DNA from 2 places in the Halomonas sp. LMYGS-3 genome. Region 1 is predicted to be linked to the other one. Evidence: predicted binding sites of a transcription regulator. Region 1 holds the regulator's gene; the other holds the start of a gene.
What was found. Region 1 encodes sigma-54, which starts transcription at its own class of promoters, with help from an activator protein. Its sites were predicted from a motif close to TGGCACNNNNNTTGCTNT; they were not measured.

Region 1 (5,484 bases):
AAGATCAGGTCCACCGGTTCGCCATCGATGGCGTCGAAGTCGATTGGCTCGGCGAGCTTGAGGAAGCCGGCGATGGGGGCCTTGCAGTGTGGATCACGGGCATGGGGGATGGCGACACCGTTGCCGATTCCCGTACTGCCCAGGCGTTCACGGCCGATCAGGCGGCCGAAGACTTCCTGGCTATCGAGGCTCGGGGTGTTCTGGGCGATGAAGGTGCTGAAGAATTCCAGTACCCGCTTCTTGCTTCCCCCCGGCACACCGAAGAGGGTGCGCTCGGGGGGCAGGATGGCTTCGAGTGTCATGATGGATCAGCGGGCACCGGCGCCCTGGGCGCGGGCCTGGACCTTCTCCTTGTGCTTGACCAGTTGGCGGTCCAACTTGTCGGCGAGGGCGTCGATAGCGGCGTACATGTCACCGTCCATGGCCTCGGCGTGCAGATCGGCACCGGCGGCGTGCAGGGTGCAAGCCGCCTGCTGGCGGGCCTTCTCGACGGAGAGCGTTACCTGCACGGTGGTGATGTTGTCGTAGTGACGCTCCACGCGCGTGAGCTTTTCGTTCACATAGTCACGCAGGGCGTCGGTCAGTTCCACATGATGGCCGGTGATGTTGACTTGCATGACACGCTCCTTCGTCCTTCGTATTGGTGCCCCGATTGTAACCCTTTTTCCTGCCGTGCAAACCCCCCGTGACGGACGCCTCACGACAGCCCTGATACAGGTCGCGGGCGCGACCGAAGGCGTGCCGGTGATGCATGTTTTGCAAGCACCGGCGTGCTCAGCGTAACCGCTTGCGTTCGCTGGAAGAGGGAATGCCCATGGCCTCCCGGTATTTGGCCACGGTCCGTCGCGCAACGCTGATGCCGGCCTCCTCGAGCAGCGCGACCAGCTTGCTGTCGGAGAGCGGCTTGCGCGGTGGTTCCTCCTGGATCAGCTTGCGGAGGCGTGCGCGGATCGCCGTGCTCGAGTGGGCGTCGCCGTCGCCGTTGCTGACCTGGCTGGAGAAGAAATACTTCAGCTCGAAGACCCCGCGCGGGGTGTGGATGAACTTTTGGGTGGTGACCCGCGAGATGGTCGACTCGTGCATCTCCACGGCCTGGGCGATATCGGCCAGGATCAACGGTTTCATCGCCTCCTCGCCCTGTTCGAGGAAGTCGAGCTGGCGCGCCATGATCTCGCGCCCCACCCGCAGCAGGGTATCGTTGCGGCTGGAGAGGCTCTTCATCAGCCAGCGCGCCTCCTGCAGGTGATTCTTGAGGAACTGGTTATCCTGGCTCTTGTCGGCGCGGCGAATCAGCGCCGCGTAGTCGGGCTGGATGCGCAGTCGCGGCAAGGCTTCGGGATTGAGTTCCACCTGCCAGCCGCGGCTGTCGTGACGGGCGACCAGGTCGGGGGTGACGTAGTCGCTGTCGGGCTCCGCAAAGCGACTGCCCGGCCTCGGATCCAGCGAGCGGATCAGGGCGGTCACCTCGTCGAGGGCATCGTCGTCGAGGCCGAGGCGGCGCTTGAGCAGGCGTCGGTCGTCGGCGGCCAGCGCCTCGAGAAACTGGCGCACCAGGCGGCGGGCCTGGGGCAGCAGGGGGGTATCGTCGGGCAGGGCGGCCAGTTGCAGCATCAGGCATTCGCGCAGGTCCCGGGCGAAGACGCCGGTCGGCTCGAACTGCTGCAGGCGCAGTAACACCTGCTCGACCTCACGGCTCTTGAGGCCCTCGAGCCCCTGGTTGCGGAGCCCGTCCCGCAATTCGTCGAGCGGCTGGGCCAGGTAGCCGGCGCCGTCCACGGCGTCGATCAGGCTCTCGGCGATGTGCAGCTGGCGTTCGTCCAGGTCGGTCATCGCCAGTTGCCAGGTGAGGTGGCCCCGCAGGCTCTGGCCCTCGGCCTGGCGTTCGAAATCCGGGCCTTCGCCACCGGCAGGAAGGGCCAGGTCCTGATAGGTATCCGACCAGTCGCTGTCGACGGAGAGCTCGCTGGGGATCTCGCTGGCCCAGTCGTCATCGGGCGCCTCGCTCGTCGCCTGCTCGCCGAAGCCGTCGTCGAGCTCGAGCATGGGGTTCGACTCCAGGGCCTGCTGGATCTCCTGACGCAGGTCCAGGGTGGAGAGCTGCAGCAGGGCAATGGCCTGCTGCAACTGGGGCGTCATGGTCAGCTGGGTGCCGACGCGCAGTTGCAGGGATGCTTTCATGGCCATGAGAAGTGTGTGCTCATTCGCCGAAAACTCCCACCCTAGTCCGCCGTCGATCGTCTTGCAAGCATTTTATTAGCAATAAGCGTGCCATCGGCAAACTTTGTGCCGTATGAGTATAATAATCGTTATATCAGAGAGTTGCGGTGATGCTTCAGAGGCGGAAGTCTTCGCCAAGATACACTTCCCGTACCCGCTGGTTGGTCAGGATCGCCTCGGCATTGCCTTCGGCGATTATCTGGCCGTCGCCGACGATGTAGGCGGTATCGCAGATGTCGAGGGTCTCGCGCACGTTGTGGTCGGTGATCAGCACGCCGATATCGCGAGCCCTCAGTTGGCGGATGATGCCCTTGATCTCGCCTACCGAGATGGGGTCGACCCCGGCGAAGGGTTCGTCGAGCAGGATGAAGGCGGGTTCCGTGGCCAGTGCCCTGGCGATCTCCACGCGCCGCCGCTCGCCCCCGGAGAGGCTCATGCCGAGATTATCGCGGATATGGGTGACGTGAAAGTCCGCGAGGAGTTCTTCCAGGCGTGCCTGGCGGCCGGCACGGTCGAGGTCCTGGCGAGTCTCGAGGATCGCCATGATGTTGTCGGCCACCGTGAGCTTGCGAAAGATCGAGGCCTCCTGGGGCAGGTAACCGATCCCGGCTCGCGCCCGCTCATGCATGGCCGCCTTCGACAGGTCGAGGCTGTCGATGTGGACCTCGCCGGCATCGGCGCGTACCAGGCCGACGATCATGTAGAAGGAGGTGGTCTTGCCCGCCCCGTTGGGGCCGAGCAGGCCGACGATGCTGCCCTGGCCGATGGCCAGGCTGATGTCCTGGACCACGCGGCGGCGCTTGTAGCTCTTGGCCAGGTGGCTGGCGCGAAGTGTCTTCATGTCGTCCCTTACTGTTGCTCGGGCTGCAGGGTCATGCGTACGCGCTGGCGCTCCTGGACACCCTCGGCCTCGGCGCGTGCCTGGACCACCCGGCGGTCGAGGAAGTACTCCAGGTAGCCGCCATCGAAGGTGTCGCCGCCCTGGTGCAGCTCGGCACGGTCGATCAGTTCCACCCGTCGCTCGGCGACGTAGTAGACGATGGTGCGCCCCCAGCCGCGCACGAGGGGTTCGTCCGGGGCGGGTCGCTGCTCGATATAGGCGCGCTCGCCGGTGGCGATGGCGTGGGAGAGCTCGCCTGCCGCGTTGCGGCGGATCTCGACCCGGTCGCCGGTCAGTTGCATGCTGCCCTGGCGGATGTCCACGTCGCCGGTATAGATGGCGGTGCCGGCACGGTCGTCGAGATCGAGTCGGTCCGCTTCCACTTCGATGGGGGCGCTGGCGTCGCCCTCGAGGGCCAGTGTCGAGGAGGGGGACAGGGCCAGGAGCGTGAATGCCAGTCCGAGCAGTGCCGGGGCCAGCAGGGAGGCAGAGGGCAGTCGCATCATGGCTCGGGATCCTTGTCGGTGGGAGCTTGCGTCTCGGGCGGATGGTGACCGCGAACATTGTCGGTCAGGCGGGCGCGATTGTCATGGATCCAGGCGTCGAAGCGTTCGCCGCTCATGCGTTGGGGCGGTTGACGCAACAGCGCGGGGGTATCGCTCCAGGCGTGGCCGGTATCGGCGTCGAAGTGCAGGATGTCGGTGTCGAGCTGCCAGCGCTCCTCGGGGGCGTGCAGGCGGGCGTCGCCGGAGAGGGTCAGGGGATTGCCGCCGGCGCCCAGGGTGCCGACCTCGCCGTAGCCGAACCAGATGCGCCCCGAGCTGTCGATCAGTCGCGCCACCGGGGCCTGCAGGCGGGTGATGTCGTCATGGGGGGTGTGCACCAGACGCGGGGTGTCCAGGCGCTGGTGCGCCCGGCCCTCGGCGTCGAAGCGGGTCAGGCGGGCCCCCTCGAGGTAATAGTCCGGTTCGCCGGCCTCATGGCGGGGGACCGGTCCGGGCTCGCGGGGGGCGCGCTGGTCGAGCAGGGCGAGTACGCCGCCCAGGACCAGCAGCAGCAGGAACAGCCAGACCCGGAAGGAAGGACGCGGCAGGCGCAGCGCCATGACCTCAGTCGGCTCCGTGCAGGTAGGTGTCGAGCACGGCATCCCAATGCCCCTGGGCCTGGAGCAGGACATCGCAGATCTCGCGCACCGCACCGTGGCCGGCGGCACTCTCGGTGACCCAGTCGGCGTGCTTGCGGATGTAGGAGGGGGCGCCGGGGACGCTGATGCCGACACCGGCGCGCTCGATGGCGCCCACGTCCGGCATGTCGTCGCCGCAATAGGCGACCTGGTCCAGTTCGAGGCCGAGGCGGGTGCAGAGTTCACGCAGCATGGGCAGTTTCTTCTCGACCCCCTGATAGACGTGCTTGATGCCCAGCGCGGCGGCGCGACGGCTGACCATGGGCGAGTCGCGGCCGGTGATCAGTGCGACCTCGAGTCCGGCACGCTTGAGCAGCTTGATGCCATGGCCGTCGTGGGTGTGGAAGGCCTTGATCTCGATGCCGTCGGCCTGGAAGTAGAGGCGGCCGTCGGTGAGGACGCCATCCACGTCCAGGGCCAGCAGGCGCACGCGGCGCAGCCGGTCCACCAGCTGGGGATCGAGCAGGGGGGAATCGAGGGTCATGAGGACTCCTTGGGTGAGAAAGGCATCAGATCACGCCGCTGGCGAGCAGGTCGTGCATGTGGAGGGCGCCGATCGGCCGGTTGTCATCGTCGATCACGGCCAGGGCGGTGATGCGGTTGTCTTCCATGATGCGGACCGCCTCGGCCGCCAGGATATCGGCGGTGACCCGCTTGCCGGGCCGGGTCATGACGTCGTCGACCCTGAGGGCGGAGAGGTCGCTGTGCCGGTCCAGGGTGCGACGCAGGTCGCCATCGGTGTAGACCCCGGACAGGCGGCCGTCGTCGTCGACCACGCAGGTGAAGCCGAGTCCCTGGCGGGTGATCTCCAGCAGGGCGTCGCGCAGTGGACTGCCGAGTGGCACCGAGGGCAGCCGGGTGCCGCGGTGCATCAGGTCGCCGACCCGCAGCAGCAGGCGTTTGCCGAGACTGCCGCCGGGGTGCGAGCGAGCGAAGTCCTCGGCGGTGAAGCCGCGGGACTCGAGCAGTGCCACGGCCAGGGCGTCGCCCAGGACCAGCGCCGCGGTGGTCGAGGAGGTGGGCGCCAGGTCCAGCGGGCAGGCCTCGCGCTCGACGCCGGCATCGAGGTGGGCCTCGGCATGGCGCGCCAGGGTCGAGCCGGGGCGTCCGGTCATGCTGATCAGCGGTGTGCCCATGCGCTTGAGCAACGGCAGCAGGGCGGTGACCTCGGCGGTCTCGCCGGAATTGGAGAGCGCCAGCACCA
Region 2 (5,484 bases), on a different contig from region 1:
GGGATCAGCACGGCGATGTGGGCAGTCAGGTACTATCCAGCCGCGTCACCGAGCTGCGCAAGAAACGCAACCTGACCCTGGAGCAGCTGGCGGCCGCCTCGGGGGTCAGCCGCTCGATGCTCAGCCAGATCGAACGGGGACGGGCCAATCCCACCCTGGCGGTGACCCTGCGTATCGCCCAGGCCTTCGGGCTGAGCATCCGGGAGCTGGTGGACGAGCCCTGGACTGCCTCGCGGATCGAGATCGTGCGCAGTGACGATGCCAACCAGATGTTTCGCGACGACCCGGAGTGCCGGATCCGCACGCTTTCGCCGCTGCATCTGGAGAAGAACGTGGAGTTCTACGAGCTGCGCATCGCGCCCCGCGCCCGCCTCCACAGCGCGCCACACTTCGAGGGCACCCGCGAGCTCCTGACGCTCACCCGGGGGAATGCCCGGGTGCAGGCCGGCGACAGCTGTTGCGAGCTGAGCCCGGGGGATTCGGCCCACTACCACGCCGATCTGGAGCACACCATCGAGAACGTCAGCGACGAGGAGCTGGTGGGCTTTCTGGTCGTGACCTATGAGTGAGGGTCGGGCGTTGCGGCGTCAACCGAAGCGGGTCTGTACCCGCGCCTGACAGGCCCGTAGCCGCTCCAGCAGCTCGGGGAGGGCCGAGGTGTCCAGCGAGGGGTCGAAGCCGCCGATGCGATCGAACCACTGCCGCGCCACGCACAGGGTATCGTTGGGTGGGGTGCGGCTCAGCCAGTGCCACAGGCGGGTCGCGGGGCCGCGGGGGCGCGAGGGCAGGACCAGGACATCCCAGGCATGATGCTCGATCCGCTCGATGACCGCGGTCAGCCAGTCGGTGGACGCGGCGGGGAGGGTCGGTCCGGGAAAGACCAGTACCATGCCCTGGCTGCGGGCCACCGCGGCATTCAGGCGGCCGCCCAGGGGCTCGCTTGCGCATGGGAGCAGGCGGGCACCGAAGCGATTGGCGAGTCCCGGTAGCCGTGGGTCTCCCGTATCGTCGACCAGCAGCAGCTCGATATGCCCGTTTCGATCCTGCAACAGCCGACGCAGAGCCGCCAGGCGCCTCGGCAGAGCCGTGCCCGTCGAACGTGCATCGAGGAAAAGGCTGCAGGCGAACATGCTCGGGCGCACTCCGCGGGCTGGACACCAGACCATGGCGCCGGGGCTGAAACGCGGGCGTTCCCGATCCGGAGCCTTCGTGTAATAGAGTGTAGTTTTTGGTTGTTAAGCGTATCAATATGTTTCCGATATGGAATTCCTGGGATCGGAAGAGGACTTCTGCCCTGTTAGGGCATGAGCCGTGCCCTCAACCAGGCGGGATGGCGGAGCAGGGTGTCGGCAATGCATTGATTTGGTGCTTTCCGGTAGTTTGTCGCACCATTTTGGTGCCTGAGTGGTGGGGTGAGAGGCCCTCCCGGGTGTGTGATGACTGGCATGGTGCAGAGGGGTGCTTCATGATGCATGAAAAAAACCAATATAATCAATTTATTGTCGTAGATACACGCCATGCTGGTGCATTTCTGGCACGCTGCCTGCATTGATTTGGCCAGCGCCATGTTCGTGCGTGGCGGTCGTGGGCAGGGTGCCCGCGACGTGCTAAAACTCTCGCTGGGACGACCAGCGCCAGTGGATCATCATCCAAACTTATCGAGCCAAGCTCACCAGTGGAGGACATCATGTCTGCCAAGACTCTCGCCCTGATTGAAGAACACGACGTCAAGTGGGTCGACCTGCGCTTCACCGATACCCGTGGCAAGGAGCAGCACGTCAGCATCCCTGCGCGCGACGTCGACGAGGAATTTTTCGAGAATGGCCAGATGTTCGATGGTTCCTCCATCTCGGGCTGGAAAGGCATCAACGAGTCGGACATGATCCTGCGGCCGGAAGATGGCACCGCCTTCCTCGACCCCTTCACCGAAGACGCCACCCTGGTGCTGCGCTGCGACATCATCGAGCCGGCCACCATGCAGGGCTACGAACGGGATCCGCGCTCCATTGCCAAGCGTGCCGAGGCCTACCTGCAGTCCAGTGGCCTGGGCGACACCGCCTTCTTCGGTCCCGAGCCCGAGTTCTTCATCTTCGACGAGGTGCACTGGAAGGCCGACATCGAAGGCGCCATGTACAGGATCTCCTCCGAGGAGGGGGCCTGGGCCACCGACCGTCCCATCGAAGGCGGCAACCTGGCGCACCGTCCGCGCGTCAAGGGTGGCTACTTCCCGGTGCCGCCGGTGGACAGCTTCCACGACATCCGCGGCGCCATGTGTAACACCCTGGAGGCCATCGGCCAGACCGTCGAGGTGCACCACCACGAGGTGGCCAACGCCGGCCAGAACGAGATCGGCGTCAAGTTCAACACTCTGGTGAAGAAGGCCGACGAGCTTCAGGAGATGAAGTACGTCGTGCACAACGTGGCACACGCCTACGGCAAGACCGCGACCTTCATGCCCAAGCCGCTGGTCGGCGACAACGGCAGCGGCATGCACGTCCACCAGTCGTTCTGGAAGGATGGCGTCAACCAGTTCGCCGGTGACGAGTACGCCGGCCTCTCCGAGATGGCGCTCTACTACATCGGCGGCATCATCAAGCACGCCCGTGCCCTGAACGCCTTCACCAACGCTTCCACCAACTCCTACAAGCGTCTGGTACCGGGCTTCGAGGCGCCGGTCATGCTGGCCTACAGCGCCCGCAACCGCTCCGCCTCCATCCGCATTCCCTACACCGCCAGCCCCAAGGGCAAGCGCGTCGAGTGCCGCTTCCCGGATCCGACCGCCAACCCCTACCTGGCCTTCGCGGCGATGCTGATGGCCGGTATCGACGGCATCAAGAACAAGATCCATCCGGGCGATGCCATGGACAAGAACCTCTATGACCTGCCGCCGGAAGAGGGCAAGGCCGTGCCCACCGTGGCGAGCGGCCTGGATCAGGCTCTGGAGGCACTGGATGCCGACCGTGCCTTCCTCACCGAGGGTGGCGTCTTCACCGACGACATGATCGATGCCTACATCGAGCTGAAGATGGAAGACGTGGAGCGGATCCGCATGTCCACTCACCCGATCGAGTTCGACATGTACTACAGCTGCTGAGCAGGACAGCGGGACGGCGGCCCTGAGGGGTCGCCTCCCGCTTCGTGCGTTGAGCGAAAAAGGGGTTCCGCCATGGCGGAACCCCTTCTTGTCGTTCACTATCCAATGGCCATGTCGGGTAGCCGGGCGCGAGCCGGCGCACGATCGAAGAGGCTGCCCGGCGATAGAGGGCGCCACCGCAGGGGGATAGTCATGAACATGCGTCTCGTCATCCTGGTTCTCGGTGTCTGCCTGCCCGTGACGGCAGCGGCCACCACCGTCTATCGCACCACCGATGCCCAGGGCAACGTGGTCTTCACCGACGATCCCGAACGCGGCGGAGAGGAGGTCGAACTGACACCGCTCACCGTGGTGCCCTCCCGCGAGGTGCGCCAGGAGCAGGCCGTGCCGCGGGTCGACGGCAGCCGTGCCGCGGCGGTCGGTGCCTCGCCGGGGCAGCCCTTCATGCCCTACGACAGCTTCCGGATCCTGGCGCCGGGGCATGAGGAGACGCTGCCCACCGGCTATGCCGGCAATGTCCAGGTGGAACTCGGCATCGAGCCCGAACTGCGCGAGGACCATCGCGTGCGGCTGTTGCTGGATGGCCGGGTCAGCCAGTCGGCCATGCACACCAATGCCTTCATGCTCACCAACCTCGATCGCGGCGAGCATGTCTTGCAGGCCGAACTGCTCGATGCCAGCGGCGAGGTCCGCCATCGCACGTCGCCGGTGACCCTCTACGTGCAGCGGGCCAGCGTCAACCTGCCCCAGAACCCCAACCGCCCCGATTAGCTGCCCCCTCGCCGGGCACCCCGGCCGTTGTGCCCGGACGGCAGCCCGAGGCCCTGTCGTGACGTGACGCGTGACGACCGGCCCCTTGATCCCATGGATCGTGCCGAGCGGATTCGCCGGAGCGTCGACCTGGAGTTTCAATCCCTCGATCGCGAGGAGCGCCGCCGCGAGAGGCGCCGCCTCGAGCGGCGGTCGTCCGCCGCGGGCGATGCCGAGAAGCCCCGCTTCGAGCGACGGCCCAAGCGCCGCTTCGACAGCGAGCGACGCTTCGCCCCACGTCATCCCTGACGGCTCGTTTGCTGGCGTGCCTCGGCGGCCCATTCCCGTTGCTGGTGCAAGAGGAGGGTAGCCTGTCTCGCTTTCGTGCGTCGCCTCGCGGCATGCACTATTGTGGTGCACTAAAGGGGTGCGTGATGGCACCGAAACGGCGCCAGGGCGCTCGTGCCGGTGCTGGCGCGCTTCTTGCAGCGCTATTGGCAGTACGCCGTGCCGCCCCGGGCAGGGCGACCGAGAGCCGAAGAGGTCACTGCCCCTCCATGGACGGTGAGCGGGACAATGCCATGAGTCGAGAAGGCCTGATGTATCAACGCTTGATGGAGCACCTGACCACGGCGGTGCTGTTGCTGGACGGCGAGTTGCGCCTGTGCTGGATGAACCCCTCGGCCGAGGCCCTGCTGGCCGTCAGCCTGAGCCGGGTCGCGGGCGTCGAGTTCACCAGCGTGGTGGGCAGGGGCAGCGATATCGAGGAGGTGCTGGACAAGGCCCGGGCCGAGTTCCACCCCTTCACCCAGCGGGAGGCGCGATTGGTGATCGGTGGCGAGTCACTCACGGTGGACTACACGGTCACGCCACTCAGCTCCGATGAGCTGCTGCTGGAGATCGAACCGCGCGACCGGCTGATGCGCATCTCCCGCGAGGAGGCCCTGCTGAGTCGCCAGGAAACCATCAAGGTGCTGGCCCGCGGGCTGGCCCACGAGGTCAAGAACCCGCTGGGGGGGATCCGTGGCGCCGCCCAACTGCTGGAGCGCGACCTCGACGACCCCGGGCTCAGGGAGTTCACCCATATCATCGTCGAGGAGGTCGACCGCCTGCGCGACCTGGTCGACTCCATGCTGGGCCCCAACCGGGTCACTCGCCATGAGCCGCTGAACATTCACAAGGTGCTGGAGCGCGTGCGTTCGCTGCTGGCCGTCGAGCGGCCCGGGGTGGAGATCGAGCGCGACTACGATCCCAGCCTGCCCGACCTCGCCGGCGACGAGTCGCAGATGATCCAGGCGACACTCAACGTGGCGCGCAATGCCGTGGAGGCGATGACCGAAGCCGGCATTCCCGAGCCCCGTCTGGTCCTGCGCACCCGGGCCCGTCGCCAGTTCACCCTGGGCGCCGAGCGTCATCGGCTGGTCTGCGAGGTCGCCATCATCGACAACGGGCCCGGCATCCCCGAGGCGCTGCGCGAGACGCTGTTCTACCCGATGGTCTCGGGACGGGCCGACGGCAGCGGTCTGGGCCTGTCCATCGCCCAGTCGATCCTGCACCAGCACCAGGGGTTGATCGAGTGTGACTCCTCGCCCGGCCGTACCGAATTCCGATTGCTGATTCCGCTGGAGAAGCGCCATGAC

Region 2: a site for sigma-54 is predicted at 1,533-1,550, ahead of glnA (glutamate--ammonia ligase). Genes of this name have one in related genera too.

The regions. Positions count from the first base shown of each region.
Region 1 covers NZ_JCAKFQ010000002.1:104,494-109,977, forward strand. The annotation lists gene ptsN (PTS IIA-like nitrogen regulatory protein PtsN) at 1-302, opposite strand, end outside; gene hpf (ribosome hibernation-promoting factor, HPF/YfiA family) at 309-617, opposite strand; gene AC5W54_RS02690 (RNA polymerase factor sigma-54) at 775-2,184, opposite strand; gene lptB (LPS export ABC transporter ATP-binding protein) at 2,333-3,058, opposite strand; gene lptA (lipopolysaccharide transport periplasmic protein LptA) at 3,067-3,603, opposite strand; gene lptC (LPS export ABC transporter periplasmic protein LptC) at 3,600-4,202, opposite strand; gene AC5W54_RS02710 (KdsC family phosphatase) at 4,207-4,764, opposite strand; gene AC5W54_RS02715 (KpsF/GutQ family sugar-phosphate isomerase) at 4,790-5,484, opposite strand, start outside.
Region 2 covers NZ_JCAKFQ010000032.1:27,922-33,405, forward strand. The annotation lists gene AC5W54_RS19995 (helix-turn-helix domain-containing protein) at 1-569, shown strand, start outside; gene AC5W54_RS20000 (glycosyltransferase family protein) at 588-1,130, opposite strand; gene glnA (glutamate--ammonia ligase) at 1,688-3,094, shown strand; gene AC5W54_RS20010 (DUF4124 domain-containing protein) at 3,287-3,865, shown strand; gene AC5W54_RS20015 (hypothetical protein) at 3,929-4,153, shown strand; gene glnL (nitrogen regulation protein NR(II)) at 4,444-5,484, shown strand, end outside; gene ntrC (nitrogen regulation protein NR(I)) at 5,480-5,484, shown strand, end outside.